Regions from separate parts of the Solibacillus ferritrahens genome, predicted to be linked through region 2. Evidence: riboswitches for the same ligand, from Rfam matches in the RefSeq annotation. Region 2 holds a riboswitch; the other holds the start of a gene.
The links. Region 2 has a riboswitch for FMN ahead of SNE38_RS10680 (ECF transporter S component). Riboswitches for the same ligand answer to the same signal wherever they lie in the genome.

Region 1: another riboswitch for FMN. It lies ahead of ribE (riboflavin synthase); the one in region 2 lies ahead of SNE38_RS10680 (ECF transporter S component).

What each region holds. Positions count from the first base shown of each region.
Region 1 is NZ_JAXCLE010000006.1:94,948-103,271, reverse strand. Features, by position in the region: gene SNE38_RS07890 (NAD(P)-binding domain-containing protein) at 1-346, opposite strand, end outside; gene arsC (arsenate reductase (thioredoxin)) at 555-968, opposite strand; gene SNE38_RS07880 (arsenic transporter) at 989-2,278, opposite strand; gene SNE38_RS07875 (ArsR/SmtB family transcription factor) at 2,266-2,568, opposite strand; gene SNE38_RS07870 (hypothetical protein) at 3,097-3,342, shown strand; gene ribH (6,7-dimethyl-8-ribityllumazine synthase) at 3,984-4,448, opposite strand; gene ribB (3,4-dihydroxy-2-butanone-4-phosphate synthase) at 4,464-5,075, opposite strand; gene ribE (riboflavin synthase) at 5,090-5,725, opposite strand; FMN riboswitch at 5,846-5,979, opposite strand; FMN riboswitch at 6,080-6,214, opposite strand; gene SNE38_RS07850 (transglutaminase-like domain-containing protein) at 6,413-7,606, shown strand; gene SNE38_RS07845 (VC0807 family protein) at 7,705-8,324, shown strand, end outside.
Region 2 is NZ_JAXCLE010000009.1:88,951-97,274, forward strand. Features, by position in the region: gene SNE38_RS10665 (ATP-binding protein) at 1-595, shown strand, start outside; gene SNE38_RS10670 (RNA polymerase sigma factor SigX) at 740-1,273, shown strand; gene SNE38_RS10675 (hypothetical protein) at 1,270-2,481, shown strand; FMN riboswitch at 2,590-2,764, shown strand; gene SNE38_RS10680 (ECF transporter S component) at 3,010-3,585, shown strand; gene brnQ (branched-chain amino acid transport system II carrier protein) at 3,810-5,156, shown strand; gene SNE38_RS10690 (YitT family protein) at 5,210-6,070, opposite strand; gene SNE38_RS10695 (S-layer homology domain-containing protein) at 6,429-7,886, opposite strand.

The DNA.
Region 1 (8,324 bases), on a different contig from region 2:
TAAACAACTTGCTTAGAGGAATTAAGTAATCTTCTCGTAATTCTTTTCCAGTTGGAATAGTGTTTTTATTCGGCATCGTCCACCCAGTGTTTTCTAACAATTGTTTAGCAGCACTGTCTACATTAAATTCCCATGGTGAAAATAGTTGCACATGTTCCCAAGAAGCAACATTTGCAGCCACCTCATTTTTCTCTAATATGATAAATGGCAATTTGTAAGATTTTAAATGGGCAGCAGCGGCTAACCCAATAGGACCTGCACCAATAATAGCGACTGGATATTTTGGTTCGCAACACCCTGTATTTGGTGTGCAACAAGATGAATTTGTTAAAATATTAAACTCCATTTTTATTCCTCATTTCTTATAAATATTTTAAGCGCTTGTTTAAAATTAGCAAGCGTAATTGTACCGAGTGAAGATATATCATTTTGAAAAAAGTGTTGGACCATGTATTTTTCAAGATTTTCAACTGAAGTGATGTTAGCTTGTAAAACGAGTTGCATATAAGCCGTGAAAAATGTGACTGACTTATCGCCCGATTTGTGTATTTGCATCAGTTTTGGTCACTAGCAAACAACTGAATTCTTGTTTCTATCGCATCGCGCACTGTTTGAAATACAAGCCATTTTTCTTTTTCAGTTCCACTCGCCTTTGCAGGATCATCAAATCCCCAATGTTCACGTTTTACATGCGGTGGTGTTACTGGGCATTTGTCGGCTGCATCACCGCACAGAGTCACAACAAGTGTTGCGTTATTTAAAATCTCTTGGTCAATGATATCTGAAGTTTGTTTCGATATATCAATGCCTTTTTCAGCCATTGCTTTGACAGCATTTGGATTTAATCCATGCGCTTCAATCCCAGCACTTTTGATGTTCCAATCAGGTAAATACTTTTTGGCAAAACCTTCAGCCATTTGTGAACGGCATGAGTTGCCGGTACATAAGAAATATAACGTGTTTTTCATATAAAATAAGGCTCCATTCCTCAAAAAATATAAAGCGTGATATAAAGACCGAATAATGTAAACAGTAAAATAGGTATCGTTAATAAAATCCCTGTCTTGAAATACGTCCCCCATGAAATTTTAATGCCTTTTCCTGAAAGTACATAAAGCCACACAAGAGTCGCAAGAGATCCGATAGGCGTAATTTTTGGTCCCAAGTCAGAACCAATAACATTGGCATAAATGAGCGCTTCTCGTAATGTGCCATTGGTAGTCGTTTCAGCAATTGCTAATGCATTGACCATCACAGTCGGCATATTATTCATAACAGATGATAGAAAAGCTGCAATAAAGCCCATACCAACCGTTGCGACAAATAAACCTTGGTCTGCTGTCCATTCAATAAGTCGAGCAAGTACAGATGTCAAACCTGCATTCCCTAAGCCGTAAACGACAATATACATACCAATTGAGAAGAAAACAATATTCCATGGAGCACCTTTAACAACTGCTTTTGTATCGACAGCTTTACTTCGACGTGCCATTACTAAGAAGAAAATTGCAATTACCCCTGCAACTAGTGAAACGGGTACGCCAATCCATTCGCTTGAAAAATAACCAATCACTAATATTGCTAGGATGAACCAAGATAACTTAAATAGTTTCATGTCATTGATGGCAAGACGTGGTTCTTTTAACATTGCTTCGTCATATGCCCGTGGAATCGACTTGTTAAAATATAGGAGTAGCACAACAATGGTTGCCACAAGTGAGAATAAGTTAGGAATAAACATACGTGAAGCATATTCGATAAAGCCTATGTTAAAGAAGTCAGCAGAGACAATGTTTACTAAATTACTGACGACAAAAGGTAAGCTGGTTGTGTCAGCGATAAAGCCACTTGCCATAATAAACGGGAAAATCATTTTCTCACTGAATTGTAAGTTACGAACCATCGCTAATACGATCGGCGTTAAAATCAGTGCAGCCCCATCATTAGCAAACAATGCTGCTACAATAGCGCCAAGTAAGCTAACATAAACAAACATTTTGATGCCACTGCCTTTTGCTGCACGCGCCATATGTAAGGCAGCCCACTCAAATAAACCAATTTCATCTAAAATCAATGAGATTAAGATAATAGCTATAAATGAGAGCGTAGCATTCCATGTTATGTTAATTACTGAGCCAACATCAGAAAAATCAACAACACCAAGAAGTAATGCCATTACAGCGCCAGCTATGGCAGACCAACCAATATTCAGTCCCCTAGGCTGCCAAATAACGAAAATTAATGTTGTGATAAAGAGAATGCTTGCTAACAAGAACATGTATTTCCTCCACAACGACACCCATCATCAGCTTCTAGTTGGTTAATGACAGCTTCTACAATAGGGGAAAGTTGCTCTGCAATTCGGTAATATTTCCACGTCCCCTTTTTTCTTTCTAAAATAATACCTGCATCTTTTAATTTTTTTAACTGTTGACTAACAGCAGGTTGCGAAATGCCAAGCACTTCAACAAAATCACAAACACATACCTCACCATTTTTCATGCATGCTAAAAGCGTAAGACGATTTTTATCTGCCAATGCTTTTAGTTGTTGTTCTAATAAATCCAAAACGACCCCTCCAATCTTTTACATAAGTATTTACTTATATAACGTATCATTTCTTTCAATATAAGTAAATACTTATGTAATAAAAATAAAATTGTCACCTTCAACTAAGAAGGTGACAATAAATAAAATGTTCTTAAAAATATTTTTGAACTTATTGAGAATTCAAATTTCCATACCTATATGTGTTTGGAAACTATAAATGAGTGTTATTCAACAATATGGTCCTTTAACGGAAAACGCGACCTTCTTATTGAAGAATCGCGCCCTTTAATTTAATAACTGAAAAGCTTCTATTAACTAGTATGAAACTGCATTTATATATCTTAATGAATAACCAATTTTGAAACAATTTGATACACAAAATATGATGTACCAACTAAATCTAAAATTCCAGTTATTATAAGCATAGATATTTGGTCTACATACACCCTACTTAAACTAAACAATAAAAAAGAGAGTATTATCCCTGCGAAAGAGGATATATTTTCACAAAATGGCTTGTAAGCTATTTTGTCGACAGGGGGTAATATGGTGAGTGAAATAGATAAACGCAACAGATTAAGGGAAGAGCCATTCAATTACCAAATAACGAAAAAAGGGACAGTGATCATCTATTTTGAAGGCAAGCAAATCAAAATTGTAAAGGATGGGAAGGCTGCGCAACTTATAGAAAAATTAAATGCAGCAGAAAATATAATGGAAGTACAGCTTTTATTAGCTAAAATTACAGGGAACTTTAAACACGGCAATGAAAAAACCGGTAAAAATAAATAAACAAATTCATTCTTCGAACATTTGGCAATGAAAAACACTGCTAGAAATTTATAAATAAGGATCTATTATATTCCAATGCTGATTATACAAACGGAAGTGAAAGAAAAGGGCCTTTCCTTATTCAAGGAAAGCGCCCGATTGTTGAAGATCGACTTTAGATTCCCCAAACTTGCATTTGAAAACGTTTTTCTTAAAACACGAATAATATCAGAAAGATTAAAAAGGTATAACACTCTGAATTTGCGAAAAGTTGTATAGGAGGTGTGTTATGAATAGAAAAATGGGGATTTTTATATTTGTATATTTCTGTTTTTTAATATGGTTATACTTTGCCATATATGAATCCTCAATCGATAACTGGTGGACAGTACTTGAAATAACACAGGAGACTGATCATATTGTGGATATCGAGGTATCATTAGTAAAGGTGTTGATAGGGATGATTATATTTACTATCAGTGGTTTCATAATCAATTTATTGTTGTCTAAGCGTCCAATTAAAGATTGATAAAGCATACAGAATCATTCTAAATAATGTTTCCAAATCAAATTTGCGTATGCACGAAAAAGGCTTTCCGAAAAGATACGATTTCGGAAAGCCTTTTTTAATCATTATGCCTTGGTATGACACATAACAACATCTAAAACAACTTATTTAAATTCGCCATTTCTATAGCTGACATCGCACTGTCATAGCCTTTATTCCCTGCTTTTGTCCCTGCGCGCTCAATCGCCTGCTCGATATTTTCAGTTGTGACAATCCCGAAAATAACCGGTACCCCTGTATCCAAGCCCGCTTTGGCAATTCCTTTAGCTGCTTCATTGCATACATAATCATAATGTGTTGTTGATCCGCGAATGACTGTACCTAAGCCGATTACTGCATCATACTTATTGGCTTCTGCCATTTTCTTTGCAATAAAGGGTACTTCAAATGCACCCGGTACCCAGGCAGTATCAATATTATCTTCATTTACACCGTGTCTTTTTAATCCATCGATTGCACCGCTTAATAATTTATCATTAATAAATTCATTGAACCGGCCGACAACGATTCCGATTTTTAAATCTGTACCTACTAATTGCGCTTCAAATGTTTTTCCCATTTCATATGCTCCTTCTTATACAACCATTGTGTTTATTTTTATATATTGAACTAAATCTTCTATCGTAATAAATTTCAGCTGATGTTTTAGTGCGAGTCTTTCAAGCTGCGGCATCCGCGCCATCGAACCATCTTCATTCATAATTTCGCATATGACCGCCGCTTCCATCGACCCGCATAATTTTGCAAGATCTACCCCTGCCTCTGTATGACCGCGGCGCTCTATTACCCCGCCTTCTTTTGCGATAAGCGGAAAAACATGCCCAGGACGGTGGAAATGTTCCGGCTTCGCTGCTGGTTCAAGTAATGCCAATATCGTTGCTGAACGTTCAAATGCACTGATTCCTGTCGTTGTGTTAATATGATCGATACTAATCGTAAAAGCCGTTTGATATGTATCTGTATTACTCTGGACCATTGGGTGAAGACAAAGTTTTTCAGCGATGGCTAGAGAAATAGGTGTACATATTAATCCCCTACCATGAAGTGCCATAAAGTTGATATTTTCCGGTGTTGCAAATTCTCCTAAAACGAGAAAATCTCCTTCATTCTCTCGATTTTCATCATCAGATACAATAATAATTTCACCATTTTTTAATGCTTGAATTGCTTCGTCAATCGTATTCATCTTTTCCCACTCCTTTAAAACCCTGTACGTTGCAGAAAATCTTGTGTAATCGTATTTATCGTTTGATTTTGTAAATGCTTTTTCACATATTTCCCGATCAAATCTGTTTCAATATTCACAACATCCCCAGCCTTTTTATAGCCCAACACGGTCTGTTCGTAAGTATGGGGGATTAAGGAAATGGTAACGAGTGTATCTGACACATTAAAAATCGTTAAGCTTATGCCATCGACTGTTATAGAACCTTTTTCGATACACTGTGCAATTAAAGTACGGTCCATCGCTAAATCCACATAGACCGCATTAGCAACAGGTCTTTTCCGCTGTATGATTGCAACACCATCAACATGGCCTGATACGATATGTCCGCCAAATCGACCGTTCGCCAGCATTGCCCGTTCCAAATTGACATGCATACCAACAGTTAATTGTTTCAGGCTTGTTGCTTTAACAGTTTCAGGCATCACATCTGCCAAAAATGAATTGGACGAAAATTTTTTCACTGTTAAACAAACACCGTTCACCGCAATGCTGTCTCCGAGTTTTACATCTTCTAAAATTTTACTTGCTCGAATGGATAATTCCATCGTTTGTGTGGACTGACTAATCTTCTCCACAGTTCCTAACTCTTCAATAATTCCTGTAAACATCCTACTCACCTCTTTTTAAAATTAAAAAAGAACCCCGATTGAATTCGGAGTTCGATGAGAGGGAAATTTAGCAGCATCAAATAAGCCTTTTGAACACAAATTTCAAAAAGCGAATGACATTGCTTCCTTCTCCCATCCAGACTATACTGTCGGCTTTGGACTTGCACCAAATCCTGCACACAAAAGTGGCTCACGGGCTTAGAGTTAAACTCATCACCGTCGATTGGGAATTTCACCCGACCCCGAAGGAAATTCATATAAAATTATCAATAAAAAAATCCCGTCACTTGGTGCGACGGGAAAAGTGTATAGCAAAAAAGCACATTTTAAATCAAATTTTTAAAAAATGCGTGGCTATTCCTTCTCCCATCCAGACTATACTGTCGGCTTTGGACTTGCACCAAATCCTGCACACAAAAAGCGGCTCACGGGCTTAGAGATTAACTCATCACCGTCGATTGGGAATTTCACCCGACCCCGAAGGAAATTATTTTATTTGAAAATTATTGTAACATAGATAAATCAGAAAACTAATAGTAAATTCGCACCTTCTTGCTACCCTCTTTCTCATTCCTTTTACCTTTACTTGATCTTATAAAATTAAATACATTGAAACTTTTATAAGTATTTTCCGTATATACAAATATCCAGAATATTTAAAAACCATTAAAAGAAAAGGTGTCTATAATGAAAAATATTGTCAATATAGCATATTCGTATCACAACTCAAATAAAGGCATAACAAGGATATGGACTACTTTACCGATGGATCACCCTGACGTGACTTGTACTCATTCCCCTGAAGAAAAAACAATTGATGACGGCAATAATGAACTCTTTTATTTTACTTTAAAAGAAAATGAACAGTTTCAAATGAATTATTCTATCGATACGTATAAACAAAATGAACAAAAAATGCTTACGGATAAGGAAAAGGCATTTTATTTGCGCAGCGGTACACTCGTTGTTGTGGATGAACAGATGAGGAATCTAGCACATGAAATAACGGCTGGGGCTGTAACGACAATGGAAAAAGCGAAGGCTATCTTTAATTATACAGTCACTCAATATAAATATGTTTATCCCCCTAAAGGACGTGGCACAAAGTCCTTTTTACAAGCGAAGCAAGGTGATTGTGGAGAATATTCTTTTCTATTTTCTTCACTATGTCGTTCCATCGGGATTCCTTGCCGTACGCTTATCGGTAGTTGGGCTAATGGTAAGATGGGAGCTCATGTGTGGAATGAACTTTATGATGAACAGGCAGGCTGGGTTCCTGTCGATTGCAGTTTAGCATCACTTCAAAAGAAGAAGAAATTCCAGTTTTTGTTTAGTAATATCCGTACATTAAAATGGACTGCATACTTCGGTCAATTAGAAGGACAGCGTGTTGTCTTTTCTTATGATGCAGAGCTCTATTTATCCCCTAAATATAACGATCTGGATAAACTAACAATAGTTAATTCGCCATACCCGCCCATTGCGTCTTTCCAAATTGATGGAGAACCTTTTTACTGGGGTTATGAAGCAGTAGATGGGTGTGCACCTTATTTGCAGCCCGTATACATGCAGTTTGATCAAGAGAATTTATCACTAAAACCTAATAAAAACGAACATAACTATTTAGGTAAATGGAAAATTACCGAAACAGGTGCTCAAGGGGTATTTTTAAAACTAAAAAACTGGTCCTATGCAGCTTTCTTTGTTTTCTTTACCTTAAGCCTTCTGTTAAGCAGTCCTTTAGTTTCTGCATTGGCAGCTGGATCAATTATTGTTACGTGTATTTCATATATTGCCAGAAAAGAAAGAATCCTATTGTTCACATTTGTTACGCTGTACTTTTTATTATTCTTCATGTCAAATGTAATCAAGTTAGTCTAACAATTACTTTTTTATATTAATTCTTTAAGAAATAACGTAATCCATTTTATGTAAATTCAGTTTATAATTGTATTTATATTGTTATATTGGAGGATTCTATGGCAAAAAAACCACAGTCGAATAAAAATTCTATTTTACTTGAGCTGCTATTTTATGCGGCATTACCCTATATTATTTGGAATTTTGGTAGGGAACCTTTAGGGGATTATGTTGCGATGCTGCTTTCAACCGTTCCTGGTATTGTTTATACCCTTTACCGCTTTATTTTTGATAGACAGTTTAATATAACAGGAATATTTATTTTAGGTTCGCTGTTAATTGGCACAACGGTCGATTTACTGTCAGGTTCAGCAGAGCAAATGATTATAAATGGCATTTATTTAAGTCTCTTTTATACTTTTTTATACTGTATTCTATTCATCGTAAAGCAGCCTTTTTCATTATATATCGCGGTCGATTTTGCCTATTTACAGGGCTATGACAGAAAAGACAGCAAAACTTTATTTTTTCAAAAGGGCATTTTCAAATGGTTTCAAATCATCCAAGCGGTGTTTATTATTCGGGGTCTCTTTATGGCAGGTTTAACGGCGTTTCTGCTAAATAAATATGGTATCGATGGATATGGGGACATGCTTATCTATAAAAAAGTAGCGGGCTGGATATTTTCCATTATTGTAATGGGACTTTTCTTTAATATTAATAACGTTGTGCAAAAACA
Region 2 (8,324 bases):
TGGTGTTGTCACAACAGAAGAGGAACGCACTGATATGATTCGCATTATTTATGATGAGTCCCAACGGATGAGCCGACTCGTTACGGATTTACTGGATTTGGCACGAATGGAGTCAGGTCATATGAGTCTTTATAAAGATGATGTGCCATTAGTATCGGTAATTGAACGTATGACACATAAGTTTGATCAGACGGCAAAAGAAAACCATGTCCATCTTCTTTTTGAAACCGACTTTTCGGAAGATGCACTCATTCCGATTGATGAAGATCGCATTGAGCAAGTGTTAACGAATTTAATCGATAATGCAATCCGCCATACGCCGGCTGAAGGCTCAGTTACAGTATCGATAACAAATGAGCAGAAATTTGCTAAGGTTCAAGTGAAGGACACTGGTCGAGGAATACACCAAGATGACTTACCTTATGTATTTGAACGCTTTTATAAAGCGGATAAAGCACGGACGCGTTCAAAAGGTGGAACAGGCTTAGGGTTAGCGATTACAAAAAATATAGTAGAAGCGCATAACGGTACGATTTCTGTGGATAGTGTGGAACAGCAAGGAACAACCTTTACATTTTATTTACCATTAAATTAACAAAATCGTAGTAGGAAAAGTTTATCATTTTGTTCTCAAAGTGGTAAACTTTTATTTTTAACAAGTTAATTCATAATTATATTCCATGGTATTGTAACTTTTACTGTTTGAAAACGACAAATAATTAGAACGGAGGTGGGATGGGTGCAACAGTCCATTTTCCATCGATTATACGATATGTATCATCAGGATGTTTTTAATTTTCTTTTTTATTTAGTGAAAAACCGGACAGCGGCGGAGGATCTTTCTCATGAAGTGTACGTACGTGTACTGAAATCGTATGAACGTTTTGAAGGGAAAAGCTCTGAAAAAACGTGGCTTTTCTCAATTGCGAAAAATGTGGCAATTGATTATTTCAGAAAAAAACAGGTTCGGGATAAGCATGCATTTACCGCATTTGATTGGGAAACGGAGCAGCTTGTAAGCCCCGTACCTTCACCAGAACAGTCTATGGAATTAAACGATGAACTAAGTCGATTACTGCTTGCATTGGAACGATGCTCGGGGGATCAGAAAATGGTGATTATTATGCGCTATCTTCAGGAACTTACGATACAGGAAACGGCTGATATATTAGGATGGACCACAGGTAAGGTTAAAACGACACAGCACCGGGCATTAAAAAATTTAAGACAGCTATTGGAAGCACAAGATGGAAAGGAGGCGAATTCATTATGAAAAAGGAGCGTTGGGATGAGGAAAACCTGGAACAACTCCTAAAACAGGCCCCGAAAGTAACCGATCATCGAACAAAGGATGAAATATTCAATCGTTTAAAGGATGATGGAGCATTTAATGAACAGCCGCCTCAAATACAACAGCCTAATCAAAAAGGGATTCGCTGGGCACCGCTTCTAGTATCGATCGCATCCTTATTTATTATAGTTTTGATTGGTGCACAGTTTTTAGGGAATGATCAGTCCATCTCGATGGAACAGAATACATTTGATATGGCAACTACAGAATCGGAAGAAAGCGCCAAAATGAGTAGGACCGAGGATGTAAGTGACCCATCGACAATTTCTAATTTTTCATTGGATGCACAAGCTGAACAGACGTTAATTTATGAAAGCCAGCTTGAAGGAGTAACATTATTTAAAATTGGTCTTGCTGGTGATGATGCAGAAAGCGTTCCTGTCAGTATATTAATACCTAATGAAGTTGTGGTAGATAAGCTTGGGACCGATAACCCGACAACATTGGAGCTTTATAAAACCTTTAGTCCATTACTCGATGAACATATGATGGGGTTTAATGAGTATCACCCGTTAAAAGGCGAATTGCGTGAAGAGGGAGATAAGCTTATTCACACATTACCTGATGACCACGGATATGATACAAGTTCTGCTACACTATCTAATTATTTCGGTTCCCTTGTGGATACATTCGGAAATTCGTACGAAGAGGTACAAATTGAAGATGCAAAAGGGGAAGTCGTTTATTTTGATTATGTTGGTGAAACGGCACAGTCTTTTCAATTGAAAGGGGAGCAGACACAATACAATTATTTTATGTATCAAATGAGGGATGGGGCAGTTTATTTAAGTCCTAATTTTCGTATGACCTTTCCTAACGTGACTGAGGCGATCGATAATATGACGACGGAAGCAAACGATATATATCGTACTGTCATTTTACCTGGAATTTCATTAAAAGTAGAGGATGAAGGGGATATCGTTACTGTAACATTCGAACAAGCACTTGATTTGGAACAATATGATGCTGCCCAAGCAATGCGTATGATAGAAGGATTAATTTTAACGGCAGCAAGTTTTGATAAACAAATTAAATTTGAAAAAATTGTGCAAGAAAATTGGAGTGGTTTTGACTTCACGAAGCCTTTAGAGAAGCCAATCGCGGGGAACCTATTGTTCTATAACTTTTAAATAAAACAAATGAATTTACTCGGAATTGTAAGCAATGGTCTTTACAATTCCGTTTTTATATATATAATAGAAATTGTAACAAGAATTTTGTTGCACAATTTCATATTGATTCATCTTCGGGGCAGGGTGTAATTCCCGACCGGCGGTAATTAAAGTTGTAGCCTCTGACCATTTACTTGGAGGACGTTACAGTAAACTTTTCGAGCCCGCGAGCCACTTTTTGTGTGCAGGATTTGGTGCGATTCCAAAGCCGACAGTATAGTCTGGATGGGAGAAGGTGAAGGTACGGTCGTCATTTTATGAAAATGTCGTGCTTTTGTAGTACCGTTAATAATTTCCTTAACTATGAGCGGAATGTCTTTCGTATACATATTTTTAAGGGGATTTACTACAAAATGCATAAGTAGACTTTTATTTAAGTGTGCCTATTTCTCCCTTATGCTCTTTTTTGCATAAGGGTTTTTTCATGAATGATTTGATACGTCCTTTCTTCTTGCGAGATGGAATCAGCAAAGAGGAGAGATTTCTATGCAAAAGAGAAGTTTGAAGTTACGGTCATTCGTAACAATCGCTATGCTAAGTGGGATTTCATTTATATTAATGCTACTGAATTTCCCATTACCTTGGTTTCCTGTATTTTTGCAGATTGATTTTAGTGATGTACCTGCATTAATAGCGGCGATTACGATGGGACCTGTCGCAGGTATTCTTGTTGAATTGGTTAAGAATGTACTTGATTGGATTTATACGGGAGCTCCAGAAGGAATTCCGGTAGGTCACATGGCAAACTTTGCAACAGGCGTATTATTCATTTTACCAGCTTACTATATTTACAAAAAATTCCCTTCTGCAAAAGGGTTAATTTCTGGCTTAGTTGTTTCGACGGTTGTAATGTCGTTGGGGATGGCTGTATTAAATTACGTAGCGTTCCTACCACTATATACGTATTTACTGGGCTTTGAATATGATATGTATGAAACGATAGTATTGGGTATTTTACCGTTTAATATAGTTAAAGGAATTATGATGCTAGTTGTCGTGACGATGATTTACCGTTCGATGCGTGTATGGATTGAACAACAGCGCCGACAATATTTAGCTTAACTAAATAAAAGCACAAGGAGTTATGTCATAAAGGATTGTTTTTATGACATAACTCCTTTTTATTTGCTGGAAGATTGTTAGTTTATGTGTCTTAAGTTATATGGAAATAATTATTACTATTGTAATCATAGTAATTCACTGTTATCATAATGTACATTGTTGTGAAAAATCTGGCTATTTCGTCAAAAGACCAACATTATATTACTTCTTTAGGAGAGATGACGATGGAGAAAAAAATACCATTTTCAACATACGCAGTAATCGGGACGATGCTGTTCGGTATGTTTTTTGGTGCGGGTAATTTAATTTTCCCGATACAAATGGGCCAGTTAGCAGGTACGAATTATTGGCTGGCGTTAATTGGTTTTTTAATAACGGCAATAGGGCTGCCGTTTTTAGGTATTCTTGCAATTGGCCTTTCTGGAAGTAACGGATTGCGTGATTTAGCGAGTAAAGTACACCCAGTATTTGGTTTATTATTTGCATTGGCATTATATTTAACTATTGGACCATTTTTTGCTATTCCGCGTACTGCAACGGTACCTTTTGTAGTTGGATTTGAACCTTTTATCGATCCGTCTCAAATAACATTATGGCTAGCTGTATTTAGCTTTGTATTTTTTGCTATCGTATTTTATTTTTCATTAAATCCAGCGAAAATTATGGATATTATCGGGAAATACTTAACACCGGCATTCTTGATTTTTCTGTTTGTTTTAATCGGGATCAGTTTATTTTCGCCAATGGGTGATTTTGTAGAGCCTGTTGGGGCATATATAAATGATGCGTTTATGACAGGGTTTAAAGAAGGTTACAATACGATGGACGCGCTGGCTTCACTTGCATTCGGTATTGTAGTTATTCATGCGATTAAGCGAACGGGTGTTACCGATAAAAAAGATATTGCAAAAGCGACTTGGAAATCGGGTATTTTTGCGATGGCTTTAATGATGCTTATATATGGTCTCATTACTTATATGGGTTCATCAAGTGTAACGGCGATTGGAACTTATGAGAATGGTGGTCAAATTTTCGCAGCTGTAGCGGATTATTACTTTGGTTCGTACGGGGCAATTTTACTCGCTATTATTATTGTGTTGGCATGCTTGAAAACAAGTATTGGGTTAATTACATCGTGTAGTGAATTTTTCCATGAAGTATTTCCGAAAGTGAGCTATAAAGCATTTGTTGTACTGCTGTGTCTTGTATCGTTCGTTATTGCGAATGTCGGATTAACAAATATTATTACATATGCAGTACCGGTGTTAATGTTCTTATATCCTTTGGCAATTGTCTTAATTATTTTAGCGCTTTTCGGACCGTTGTTTGGTTATAAACAATCAGTTTTTGCGACAGCTATTTTATTTACATTCTTTATTAGTGTTATCGATGGCTACAATGCATTAATCGAAAGTGTCCCAGCGTTTAAAGGAAACTTATTATCATCAATTTCAGCTGTATATATGGATTATTTACCACTTTATACAATCGGTTTAGGTTGGATTGTTCCAGCGTTAATTGGAGCAGTTATCGGATTGTGTATTCCGTATAGTATTAACAAAAAAAGTTGAATAGAAATGGGTGTGTAAAAGTTGAAAATCTTTTACACACCCATTTTTCGTTTCTAATGTACATTTTGTTTTTTGAAGCTGCCACCTTTTACTTCTACAACTTCATAAACAGTGACAAAAGCATTAGGGTCAATTTCACGAATGATAATTTTCATCTTACTTTCTTCCATTCGATTAATTACACATGTAATTTCTTTAAACTCTTGGTTGGAATAAGCGCCGTATACGGTATTAAAAGTAGCGCTACGTCCTAAACGATCTCGGATTGTCTCCACCATATTTACAGGTTCGCTTGTAATAATTTTATACGTTTTAGAACCGCTTAACCCTTCCTCGACAACGATAATAACCTTCGACGCGATATAGTAGGCAATTGCTGATAATAAAGCACCCTTAAAGCCGAACACAAACGAAACAATAATGAAGACGAAAAAGTTTAAAAATAAAATTAAATCACTCGTACTAAACGGGAGCTTTCTAGAAAGTAATACTGCAAGCATATCAATACCATCCAATGCACCACCATTACGTAGTGCCAGCCCCATACCGATACCTAAAATAATCCCGCCAACAACGGTAATCAATAACGCGTCCCCGGTCACGATTGTCGGGACATGGTGCATAAGGGATGTACCAATTGCTAAAGAAGCAATTCCGAGAATAGAATTGATTGCAAAGGTTTTACCGATTTGTTTATAACCTAAGTAAACGAATGGAATATTAAGTAAAGCAATTAACATACCTAAAGGTAATGGTGTTAATTGTGAAATTACGATACTAATCCCTGTAATTCCTCCATCGGAAACGTTATTTGGAATTAATACGGATTCTAAACCGTAAGCGGCGATAAAACCTCCGATAATAACAATGATTTTTTGTCCGATAGACTTTGCGATGTTTTTTTGCTTTGACATAAATCTCCTCCTCAAATATATCGTAATAATTATACATGAATAATACTACGATTTCTTTTCAACACTATAATAATTTGAAATTTTGTGATTAAACCAGATAATTTCTCAATTTTATATTTCAAGGATTCTTGAATTTCATATTTCCATTTTCATGAAATTTAAAAGGAAATCAGCAGTGGGGTTATATATAAAAGTATTTTAACCTTTAATTTGGATAATTTACCGATGTCATAAAATTTTTATGTCTGAATTCGTTGGTTGTATTATATTATTTATCTGAACGAGCTGGATTTAGTGAATAAAAAAGCTATCTGGAAAAAATGCTTTTTCCAGATAGCTTTTATTAAAGAATTGGAGTTTATTGACCCGCTGAATCTAATGCGTCTAAATCTTCAATTGGTTTTGCGTTTTTCAGTACTTCGGCAGGGATTGTAATTGTTGTTGCTGCATTGAAGTCTGAATATTTTATTGTTGATTTACTTTCAATATCCATAACAACACCTTCAATATTTATGCCCATTCCGAAGTCCATTACCATTTCTTCGATGTCAAAAGTTTTTTTGTTAATTTTAATTTCATAGTTGAAATTACCGAACTTCATGTTTTTCATTTCAGCTAGAACTTCTTCATCCAATCCTAAGTTCATAGCAGATAACTGCTCTTCAACTAACGCGGTAAATTTATCACCAGCTCCTGTTAATTTTAAAGTATAGTAATCTTCATTTTCTTGAATTGTGAAATGAGTAGCAAATTGTTGTAGCATTTTTAATTGATCCGCTGCATTAATTTGTGTGCCGGATTGAGCTAATAACTCCTCATACATATCTGAAGGGAATTTCATCCAAGATTTTGTCGTTCCTTCGTACAAATACATGCCATCTTTTTCAGTCATATACATTTTCAATGGCATTTCAATAGATTTTCCTGTCGTTGGATCAACCGTAGAGATTGTACCATCAGCAAAGAACTGCATAGGTTTGTTGACAATCGACATATCCATTTTTGTGTTAGTATCGATTTTAATTTGTTCTTCGCCTTCTTCGATTTCCATCGATTGTGTCATTGTCATTGTAGCCTTCATGCTAGTTGTAGTTTGCTGTTTTTCAATAGCCTTTGTAAAAACAGTTTCTAATAGCGCTGTATCTTGAGAAGTTGTTGAAGGTTGTTCTTCTTTTGGTTCAGTTGGCTCAACAGTTTCTGTATCTTCTTCTATAAGTTCGTTCATTACATTGAAAATAACAGTTGCTAGCTGACCGCGTGTAATAGAGTTCTCAACACCAAATTCCGTGTCACTTACACCGTTTATAATACCATATTCATATAATGCTGATACGTAATAATAGTATTCATTGTCTTCTGGTACATCATCAAATGAGCTACCCTCTTCAGCTTCTAATTCTAATACTTGTGCAAGCATATAGGCGAATTCGCCACGTGTAATTGTTTCGTTTGGCTCGACTGTGTTATCTTCATAAATTTCGATTGCATCAAACGCTGCTAATGCTGCAATAGGACCGTAATATTGGTGGGATACTGGGATGTCTGCGAATTTCGGATTTACTACGTTTTTTGTATCAAGACCAAGTGCACCAGCAAGCATTTTCGCTGCTTGTCCACGTGTCACATCCTGAGCTGGTTTATATGTGCCATCTGAATAACCGCTAATAATTCCAGCTGCATGTAATTCTGTGATTGCCTTAAAATGTGCGTTATTCTCAGTCACATCTGTAAAAGCACCTGATGCTGAAGCTGGAGCTACCGCTACTGCAGTCGCTGCTAATGAGGCAACTGCTACTGTGTAAAATTTCTTTTTCATATTCATATATCCTCCTAGAATCTATTGTGCCTCAGCCGAACTACACATAAATTATGCATAAGCTGCTAAAGGCTTTATCTAAATTCATTTGCTGTTTTGAGCAGCAAGCGAATTCGAAACAAAGTAAGTCGTAAACGTCAGGAAAGATAAATATCTCTCAAACTTCAGTGACGGTCCGATTTGGTTGTTTTATATAGTTGAAAGGAGAAGGGATGTACTGTTTTCAGCTATCCTCTTCTTTTACTTATTCAGTCGAAATCCACTATAAAGTATTTTACATAATTTTTTCAAATAAATCCATAATTATCTAATTTTTATCTTTTAAGTATCTGCTGATAAAGAAATAAGAAAATTAAATATGAAGTTCATTCAATAACGAGGAACTATAGTCAGAATTACATAGGCGCTTTGTATAGCTGCGTAATTCGGTTGGGGAAT